3 regions of the Dysgonomonas sp. Marseille-Q5470 genome follow, and region 1 is predicted to be linked to each of the others. Evidence: riboswitches for the same ligand, from Rfam matches in the RefSeq annotation. Region 1 holds a riboswitch; each other region holds the start of a gene.
The links. Region 1 has a riboswitch for cobalamin ahead of QOX35_RS12845 (TonB-dependent receptor). Riboswitches for the same ligand answer to the same signal wherever they lie in the genome.

Region 2: it holds a riboswitch for cobalamin, as region 1 does, so the genes downstream of both, QOX35_RS00360 (anaerobic ribonucleoside triphosphate reductase) here and QOX35_RS12845 (TonB-dependent receptor) in region 1, are expected to answer to the same signal.
Region 3: it holds a riboswitch for cobalamin, as region 1 does, so the genes downstream of both, QOX35_RS05580 (cysteine-rich CWC family protein) here and QOX35_RS12845 (TonB-dependent receptor) in region 1, are expected to answer to the same signal.

What each region holds. Positions count from the first base shown of each region.
Region 1 covers NZ_CATNVE010000008.1:55,116-58,369, reverse strand. The annotation lists gene QOX35_RS12845 (TonB-dependent receptor) at 1-1,347, opposite strand, end outside; cobalamin riboswitch at 1,397-1,592, opposite strand; gene QOX35_RS12840 (cobyrinic acid a,c-diamide synthase CobB) at 1,661-3,004, shown strand; gene QOX35_RS12835 (endonuclease/exonuclease/phosphatase family protein) at 3,204-3,254, shown strand, end outside.
Region 2 covers NZ_CATNVE010000001.1:76,571-79,824, reverse strand. The annotation lists gene QOX35_RS00360 (anaerobic ribonucleoside triphosphate reductase) at 1-1,719, opposite strand, end outside; cobalamin riboswitch at 1,837-2,026, opposite strand; gene pflA (pyruvate formate-lyase-activating protein) at 2,238-2,957, opposite strand; gene pflB (formate C-acetyltransferase) at 3,041-3,254, opposite strand, start outside.
Region 3 covers NZ_CATNVE010000002.1:541,864-545,117, reverse strand. The annotation lists gene QOX35_RS05585 (phosphoenolpyruvate carboxykinase (ATP)) at 1-1,313, opposite strand, end outside; gene QOX35_RS05580 (cysteine-rich CWC family protein) at 1,569-1,784, opposite strand; cobalamin riboswitch at 1,973-2,176, opposite strand; gene QOX35_RS05575 (RNA-binding S4 domain-containing protein) at 2,292-2,711, opposite strand; gene pth (aminoacyl-tRNA hydrolase) at 2,820-3,254, opposite strand, start outside.

The DNA.
Region 1 (3,254 bases):
TTCATCCTGAGCATAAAAAGCCAATGTATAAACATTTCTGGAACCTCCGATGCTATCTGCCGGAGCATATAGGTTGTCTATCTTGTACTCTGAACCTACAGTTACTTTATTGAACTTTCCGGCGTTGAATGTACCTTTCAGATTTATATTATTGTACTTCTGCCTTCTCACAAATTCTTCATCTCCGGGCATAAATGTGACACCGTTTTTGTCTTTGGTTTCTTTCAGGTAAGCTTTAAAGTATTCGAAACGGTCAGTATTCCAGTCTAATGCAATCAAGCCATTATTTTTCAGTAAATACTTTGCACCGGCACCAAATGAATAGTCGACGTATTTCATATCGAACCCATAAGCACTTACGGGGCGTTTAAATTTTTTGTCGAAAAGACTTCCCTCTACATACATGCTCAATTCTTTTGTCGCCTTATAACCAAAACGTTGGCTAAAAACATCGGAATAGAAGCGTAACATAGCTTGTTTATCCGTATCTACTTCTTTATCGTTTATTATTTCCTTTTTATTTAGTTGCCATCCGTCAGCCTGATTCCGCTGAAAAGAAGTAGACGAAGAGAAGCCCCCAACATTCAGATATAGATTAGCATTTTGAGTAAATTGTCCATACTCTGAGAAGCGTGTCTCTGTAGAAAAATTTACTAAGTCTTTTGGTTTATTGGTTATAATATTAATAACTCCCGCTATTGCATCCGAACCATACAAAGAAGAAGCAGCTCCTTTCAGAACTTCTATCCGCTTGATATTTCCCATATCAATGCGATTCAAGTCTACGTTACCTCCGACATCGCCACCAAGTTTTTTACCATCAACTAACACTAGTATATATCTATTGCTTAATCCATTTAGTTGCATGTACGATCCCATTGCATTAGGAGTAAATGACATGGAAGGATTCAGAGCAATCATAGCGTTTTCGAATGTAGGAATATTCGTGTTTTGGAGTTCCCTCTGAGAAATAACATCTATTGCAACGGGTGAGTTTTTAAGTTTGTTGATTGTGCCGGTACCTGTTACTACTACTTCATTCAGTTTAAGAGGTGAATGTTTCATCCGAATAAGGATGTTGTCATTAGATCTGTTTATTGTCTCACGAGCTCCATTATAATCCAGTGCACTAATTCTTAGAAGATTATTACCTTCCGGGATTTTTTCAAGACTAAACTCTCCCTTCAAATCTGTGGATGTTCCAATGGTTGTGTACTCAATCCATACGCTGGCACCAGCGATCGGCTTTTCATTTTCATCAACGACTCTTCCGCGCAAGCTCAACTGAGCGAACGAAATACTTGCAATACAGCATAGCAATGCTGTTAGCATAATTCTTAGTTTCATTAAAAAAGAAGTATAATGTTAGTTAATTATATTCCTGACCCCGGGAATATCTATTAATTTATGCTAGGCAGGTTTCCTGACTTGTTCCATTTTGAGAGGCCTTCCCATCATTGTGACAGTGGCAGTGGTGATACTCAAAATTTTATGGAATTCACAGTAGCGGGCACTGTTTCGGATTCTGACCGAATTCCCTTTTATGCAACAGACGAATGTCTGAATACATCACCTAAGCGGCTTCAAAGGTAATTGAAAAAAAATAGGATTAAAAAGAATTCTTAAAAAATATATTTTCTTGGTAAAATTCATTTCATTGATGGCTTTTTATACTTTTGCTGAAAATAAAACCAGATTACTCATGAAAGTGATTTCCAGTTTTCTCATAGCTGCGCCAAGCTCAGGTTCAGGAAAAACAACAGTTACTTTAGGCTTATTAAGAGCATTAAAGAATAGAGGTCTTAAGGTACAACCATTTAAGTGCGGACCTGATTATATAGATACGAAATATCACGATATGGCTTCTGGCAATAAATCTGTCAATCTGGATTTATTCTTATCATCAGAGAATCACGTCAGATATCTGTACTCAAAATACGCATCAGGAAGTGATGCTTGCATTACTGAAGGAGTGATGGGGCTATTTGACGGATATAACAAAATGAAAGGAAGTAGTGCCGAAATTGCAGGATTATTGGATATCCCTGTTGTTATGGTTATAAATGCCAAATCTATGGCATATTCAGCAGCTCCATTATTGTATGGATTCAAAAAGTTTTATGAAAAGATAAATGTTATAGGAGTAATTTTTAACTATGTAGGATCCGAAAGCCATTATAAATTTCTCTCGGATGCTTGCCACGATGTTGGTATAGTTCCACTAGGTTATCTGCCTAAAAATGAAAATCTCAGTGTGCCTTCACGTCATTTAGGATTAAGTATCGATCAAGATTTTCTTTTAGATGACTTTGCTAATATTGCCGCATCAATTGTAGAAAAACATATTGATATTGATAAATTGTTATCATATACGCAAGTTGAGTTAGGAAATTCAGAACCGCAGCGAATTAACGAACATGCTTCTCGGAGTCTGAAAATAGCAGTTGCAGCCGACGAAGTTTTCAATTTTATGTATCATGAAAATATAGAATATTTAAGAAAAATAGGAGAGGTGACCTTCTTTAGTCCTTTAACAGACAAATATTTGCCAAAGTCAGATTTTGTTTATTTCCCGGGAGGATATCCTGAATTATATGCAAAACAGCTAAGCGAAAATAAACTGCTACATAAGGCTATTAAGGATTATGCGGAAAATGGAGGTAATATTCTTGCAGAATGTGGTGGAATGATGTATCTGTCTTCATCTATCGCAGATAAAGATGGTATAGAATATCCAATGGTAGATATTTTCAAGCAAAAGGCTTCAATGGAAAACATGAAGCTTAAATTAGGATACCGTCAATTTGAATATAATAGTATAACTATTAGAGGACACGAATTTCATTATTCACATATTGAAAATAACATGGAAAGTATAACACAGCAGTATAATGCAAAGGAGGTTCCCGTAGATACAAAGCTATTACGCTACAAAAATGTAATTGCAGGATATACTCATATATATTGGGCTGAGATGGAGAATTTGTTACATTTATTTAAGTGATAAAAGTGTAGTTTGTATCAAGTGCACCAACTCTGATGATTGGTTACAACTCATAATAACATAGTTTATCATATGTATCGATATATAAGTTTTTTTATCAGTTCTATTGCATAAACCGTTATAGAAAGTTATAATCTGAGAATATATCATCAAGAAATTATATTTACTTATTACCTTTAATTCTCAAATTAATTTAATAATGAAACAAATTTTTATTAGTGCAGTATTATTCATGACTGCCCTTACTCTA
Region 2 (3,254 bases), on a different contig from region 1:
GTAATTATGCTGATATTTTTCTGAGAATTCATTTACCCGATCTTTCATATAAGTTACTATCTCCAATCCGAGTTTTTGAGCTTGCTCATCTTCTCCATGATGCTTACCTACAAGTGCAACAAGAGCTTCGGCAAGTCCTATAAAACCAATGCCCAATGTGCCCTGATTAATAACCTTCTCTATCGTGTTCTCATCTTTTACCTGCTCGCATCCTTCCCATAATACAGACATTAGTAATGGAAATTGTTTGGGAGCGGCAGTTTTCTGAAATTCGAACCTGCGATGCAATTGTAATGCGGTCAGGTCGAGTATCTGGTTTAGTTTGCTGTAGAAGCAATCTATTCTTTCTTTTTCATTTTCTATATTTCTGCATTCTAAGGCAATGCGTACAAGATTGATAGTGGAGAAAGAGAGATTCCCCCGTCCGATAGATGTCTTTTTCCCAAAGCGATTTTCGAATACGCGTGTCCGACAACCCATTGTAGCTACTTCGTATTCAAATCGGCGAGGATTGTCTGCTTTCCAGTCTTCATGTTGATTGAATGTCGCATCCAGATTCAAAAAGTTAGGGAAGAAACGGCGGGCACTCACCTTGCTTGCTAGTATATAAAGATCATAGTTTTTGTCGTCCGGCAAATAGTTTACGCCTCGCTTCTTTTTCCATATTTGTATAGGGAAAATAGCCGTTACGCCACTTCCTACTCCTTCGTATGTACTGTGGAGTAATTCGCGAATAATACAGCGCCCTTCAGCGGAGGTGTCCGTTCCGTAATTGACCGAACTGAATACGACCTGATTTCCTCCACGAGAATGGATTGTGTTCATATTGTGAATAAAGGCCTCCATCGATTGATGAACTCTGCTCACTGTTCTGTTTATGGCATGCTGTATAATTCGTTTGTCTCCTGCTAAATCTTTGACGGAACAAGGGATATAATCTTCTATTTCTGTTTCGTACAAATGTTTGTATTCTATTCCTGTAGCTTGTTCGAGAACTTTTATTTCTTCAATAAAGCTTTTACGTACAAATGGAGCTAAATAAAAATCGAAAGCAGGAATAGCCTGTCCGCCATGCATTTCATTTTGTGCTGTTTCCAGAGAGATGCAACCCAGCATGCTGGCTGTCTCAATGCGTTTTGCGGGACGAGATTCTCCATGCCCTGCAAAAAAACCGTTTTGTAATATTTTATCTAAAGGATGTTGTACGCAAGTAAGACTTTTAGTCGGATAATAATCTTTGTCGTGTATATGCAGATAGTTGAGACGAACAGCTTCTTTTACCTCCGGCAATAATAAATAATCATCCACAAATGGTTTGGTGGTTTCGCTAGCAAACTTCATCATCATGCCGGCAGGAGTATCGGCATTCATGTTTGCATTTTCGCGCGTGATATCGTTTGATTTGGTATCTATAATTTCCAAAAACATGTCTCGCGTTTTTGCTTTGCGGGCAATGCTGCGTTTGTCACGATAGGCGATGTATTTTTTTGCCACCTCTTTGCGGGGGCTTTTCATCAACTCCATTTCTACCATGTCTTGTATTTGCTCCACTGTCATCTGCTCATTTCCCTGACAGGATACATAGTCTGTAATGCGTCTGATTAAAGTGGAATCTTCTCCTTGTTCGGTGTGTAGCATGGCTTTGCGAACTGCCGCCATGATTTTTTCCTCATTAAAACCGACGATACGTCCGTCTCTTTTTACAACTGTCTGAATCATATTCGTTATCGTTTATACTTTTATTGTATCAATTAAAATATAACTGACAGGAGCAGGGAAGTACACAGACTTATTTGGAGTTAATATGTTGTATAATTCTGCTGCTTTTCTCCCGAAAGCTAGAATGTATATACGGCAGGTCTTCTGACTTATTTCGCAGTTGGTAACCTTCCCATCAGTATTCGTTGACAGTGGTGTGAGAGTCCAACTACCTTTCTGAAATTTACAGCTACGGGGATAGTTCAGGTCTTTCACCTGATTCCCTTTTCAGCCGATTATATTCGGAACCGTATATGTTAACAAAGTTATATGATTTTACTTAATAAAAGACTTGATTGGATATTTTATTTAAGTGTTTTCTGATTTAAGTTTTCTCTGTTTGTTGTTAATTGGCTTTTTATGAGTTTGTTGTAATTTTATTATTGTTGAAAAGTTTTCTAAAAATAAAATTTTATATTCTTATTGATGACCTTTTTTTTGTTTTTGTAAAGAAAAATGTTTTATGAATAATCTATATATCAGACCTTAAGTCCATAACTTCGGAAAATATTTTCAGCCTTCTCTATTTCCGACTGTTCGGGAGGTGCAATGTCTTTAAGCTTGTAGTCTTCACCTAATTGCTCCCATTTATGCAACCCCATTTGATGAAAAGGTAGAATATCTACTCGCTGTACATTTTTATATACAGAAACTTGTTTTGCCCAGTCATTTAGGTCTTTTTCATCGTCGGTGAAGCCCGGAACGAGCACATATCTTAGCCATGCAGGTTTTTCAATTTCTGTGAGGTACTGCATGAAGCGAAGTGTTGGTTCCAGTGGTTTTGCTGTGAGGTTTTTATATTTATCAGGGTTGATGTGTTTAATATCCAGTAGTACAAGATCTGTGTGCTCTAAAACCTCTTTTACCTTATCATTTAATATATATCCTGATGTATCTATAGCTGTATGTAAACCTTCATTTTTACACATCTTGAATAACTCAATAATAAACTGGGGTTGTAGCAGGGGTTCTCCTCCCGAAATGGTTATACCCCCATTGCGTATGAAGTTTTTTACCTTCTTTGCTTCTTCAAAAGCCTCTTCCGGAGCTAGTTCGTACTTCTTATCGTTCATATTCCATGTGTCCGGGTTATGGCAATAGAGGCAACGAAGAGGGCAGCCTTGCATAAAAAATACAAATCTTATACCCGGGCCGTCTTTAGTTCCAAAAGATTCGAAAGAATGAATTAAACCTTTCATTATTTATTTTCTTCCAGCTAAGTGAAGTTGCCCCAAAAGTGTTTTTTTTGTTTTGGAGCAACTTTTTATTTATTAACGGAGTATCAGAATGATGTAGTAATCGTTCTGTTTATAACATCCAATTGCTGCTCTTTTGTAAGTTTTACGAAATTAACAGCATAACCTGATACACGTATTGTCAACTGAGGATATTTTTCAGGATGTTCCATCGCATCGATAAGCAGATTCCTGTCAAATACATTAACGTTGAGGTGGTGACCTGTTTGTAAGAAGTAGCCATCAAGAAGTCCGCTGAGG
Region 3 (3,254 bases), on a different contig from region 1:
ATACCTCTCTCTAACTGTTGGAAGGCATACATAGGATCAAGGTCATCGATACGGACAAATGCTCCGATTTCGGTTCCATACCCCTTAATCGTACCATCTTCTTCTTTTTTGAGGTAACCCATATCATCAAATACGATACGCATATGACGTATATATTTCTCATTAAGCGTACGGAAAGCTTCCAAACTTTCAGATTTTCCGGCACCACTATCTCCTATAATAACGATATTGGCTTCTGTACCATTCTTGAGTAATATGTTTACCATAGCTCCGTGTAGCGGCAATCGCCCTTGCTCCATTTGCTTCACGTTATGAAGTGTAAGAAGCATTTTTTTCATATAGCCAAAATAGTCGATATCGTCGCAATGATTAGCGTAACCGATAAGAATATCATTTTTCTTATCCTTATAGTAGAAAGTACGTTTCTCTTCTATTCCATCAGGATATCCGAACACGTATATTATATCGGGTTTTTTACCGATATATTCACCGGCTTTAGCTAGTTCAAAAAGATTGGACAAGGCAAATCCGTGAACCATATAGTCCTTGTGGAAATAAACAAAGGTCAGCATATTCCCTACTTTAGCAGGAAATAAGAACCAGTCATCTTCATTCAGAATAATATTTTCTACCGGATTTGTTGTATGTTCTTGAAAAATGCCGTCGCGTGTATTTCTTTTTGTATACGAAATAAACGGAGGTTTAAACATAACAGAAGTAATGAATGGAATAGAAGTCAACCCATTGTATTCTATTGGGCAGTTCCAAGTAATGTCACTAAGAGTTAACCCTGCATTTGCACCTGCGGTAAGCTGGCGATACACAAGATGCTGATACCCCATTACGGTTTCTTGAATGCGGCGGTAGATAGAAAGTACCAATTCATTGAACAACTCGTTGGCATGCAAAAAACGTACACTTTGCAACCCGCTGCTGATGGAATTGTTATGCACTATAGTATAACGTTCCATTCTGCGCCAGAAGCCATAGAGAAGCTCTATAAGCTCTATAAATAAATCTTTATCGTTGAAGAAGATAGCATACTTGTTATGTACATTTTGCACCTCATCGGGATTACATACTGTAAGTAGCTTGAATGCTTCTATTAGTGTTTTTTGAAATTCTTCGTCAGTCTTGAATTCTTTGATATAATAATCGTAAATAATGACATCATTCTTTTTCAATCTTTGTATAAAAGCTTCAATAACCCGATGAAAACCGTAACTATTTAATATTTTTTGCCTCGTGTCGCAAAACTTAAGAGTGAAATTGATAATCGCCTTTCCTTCGCCTAAAGTAAACTCTTGTAACATGTTTAATTTTATTTATTATAGTTATTATTTCTATCCGGTTCGATATCGATTTGCAATCTCCTATCTCCATTTGTGACAGGAGATTGCAAACTTCAATACTTGATTTGAAAACATTCAAACTGCGTTGTTTTCCAACATCAAATTTAAGGAAACTTACCTATACAATTAAACGAATTAAAGACTAAATTTATAATAAATTGTAAATTAAAAATAAGTTTTTGCTATTACCTTGTATTGGTGTTGCTTATAAATACTTTATTTTTTGTCTTTTATGAATTTAGGATTAACATCAAAGGCAAAAAAGTAAGTATTTGTTTCGCTTAAACACTTAGGACAAAGGCAGTCACTATAGTTATCTTTTATATAATCGCGCACCCCTGAAACTAAAGAAACTCTACGGCAGCTACACAATTCTACGCGATCTTCTCTACAGCTGAAAGCGGCCGAACATCTTTGACATATCTTTTTCATTGTTGTAAGTTTTTATTGTTATTGAATATATAATAAGATCAGGAGAAGGTTTATTTAAAATATACAACCTCATTTGCAGATACCGAAATATGACATTGCAAGAGATCATAGTATAAATACTTCAACCAAAATCAATTTTCTATAATCAGAGAAAAATCTCTTGAGCTTTCTATCTTTTTTCGCGAAAGATGAAATTTATTTTTTTGGCAGGTCTTCTGACTTACTTCCGTTTTATACGACCTTCCCGTTTATGAAAAACAGTGGCTTTGAGGATTTGTATAAACGTTTAGCGAAGCTTACAGCAGCGCGACTGTTCAGGATTTACACCTGATTCCCTTTTCATTATATATCCAAGACTTCGAATATATAACACCAATTATGGTAACAAAGATATAGAATTATAAATAAGAACAAATATAAATAAGAAAGTTTTTGATGGTATAATGAATTACTATTTCATAAGAGTGTGTTCTGCAAGGAATAAGTTTCGAACAATAATTTCTGCTTTTAATCTTCCAAATCCCAATCATCAAAGAAGGAGTAATCCTCTGTAAACTGATCTAACTCCCGACGGTCTTTTTTTGTTGGCCGCCCCGTTCCTCTAGCTCTATCGACAAAGCCACTCACCTTAGACATTTCCAATATTTCAAGTTGAGATGGTGAAGTCACATCTTTCATAAATTCGGGCACAAGCTTCGCTCCCATTCTGTTTTCGGAAAGGTTGAGGACTTCAAAGGAATAAGTAACCGGAGGACGTCGCACTTCTATCACATCACCTACCTTAATTGATCGAGAGGGTTTTATAGTAACTCCTTTGATCGAGATACGTCCTTTTTTACATGCTTCTATTGCTATAGAACGAGTTTTGAAAAGACGAACAGCCCACAGCCATTTGTCTATACGTACTTCGTTTTTAGGTTCTTTCATAATAAAATCAGAATTTTGCCAATATGTCCGCAAACAAGACCGGCTTCACATCATTTATCAAAGTTATATATTAGATACAAAAGATATTCGTTTCTAACTTCTTTGGTTTTATTTATTATTGTATTGGTTCATGGTATTGTTGATACCTGCCAGACAAAAGCTTTTGATTATTTCGCCACAGGTCTCCAGTTTCACAGGAAGCTCTTTTTCCTCTTCGTCACTGAAATTATCGAGCACATAGCCAACTTGACCACCCCGAGAAAATTCGTTACCTATACCAAACCGTAAGCGGGCATAATCTTGTGTTCCTAGTACAGATTGTATATTACCCAGTCCGTTATGTCCGGCACTACTGCCTTTTCCTTTGAGGCGTAAAGAACCAAAAGGCAAAGCAAGATCATCTACAACTACCAAAAGATTCTCAATCGGTATCTTTTCTTGGTTTAGCCAATAACGAACAGCATTTCCGCTAAGATTCATAAAAGTAGATGGCTTTAGCAGAATAAGAGTACGTCCTTTGACCTTTAGTTCAGACACAAAGCC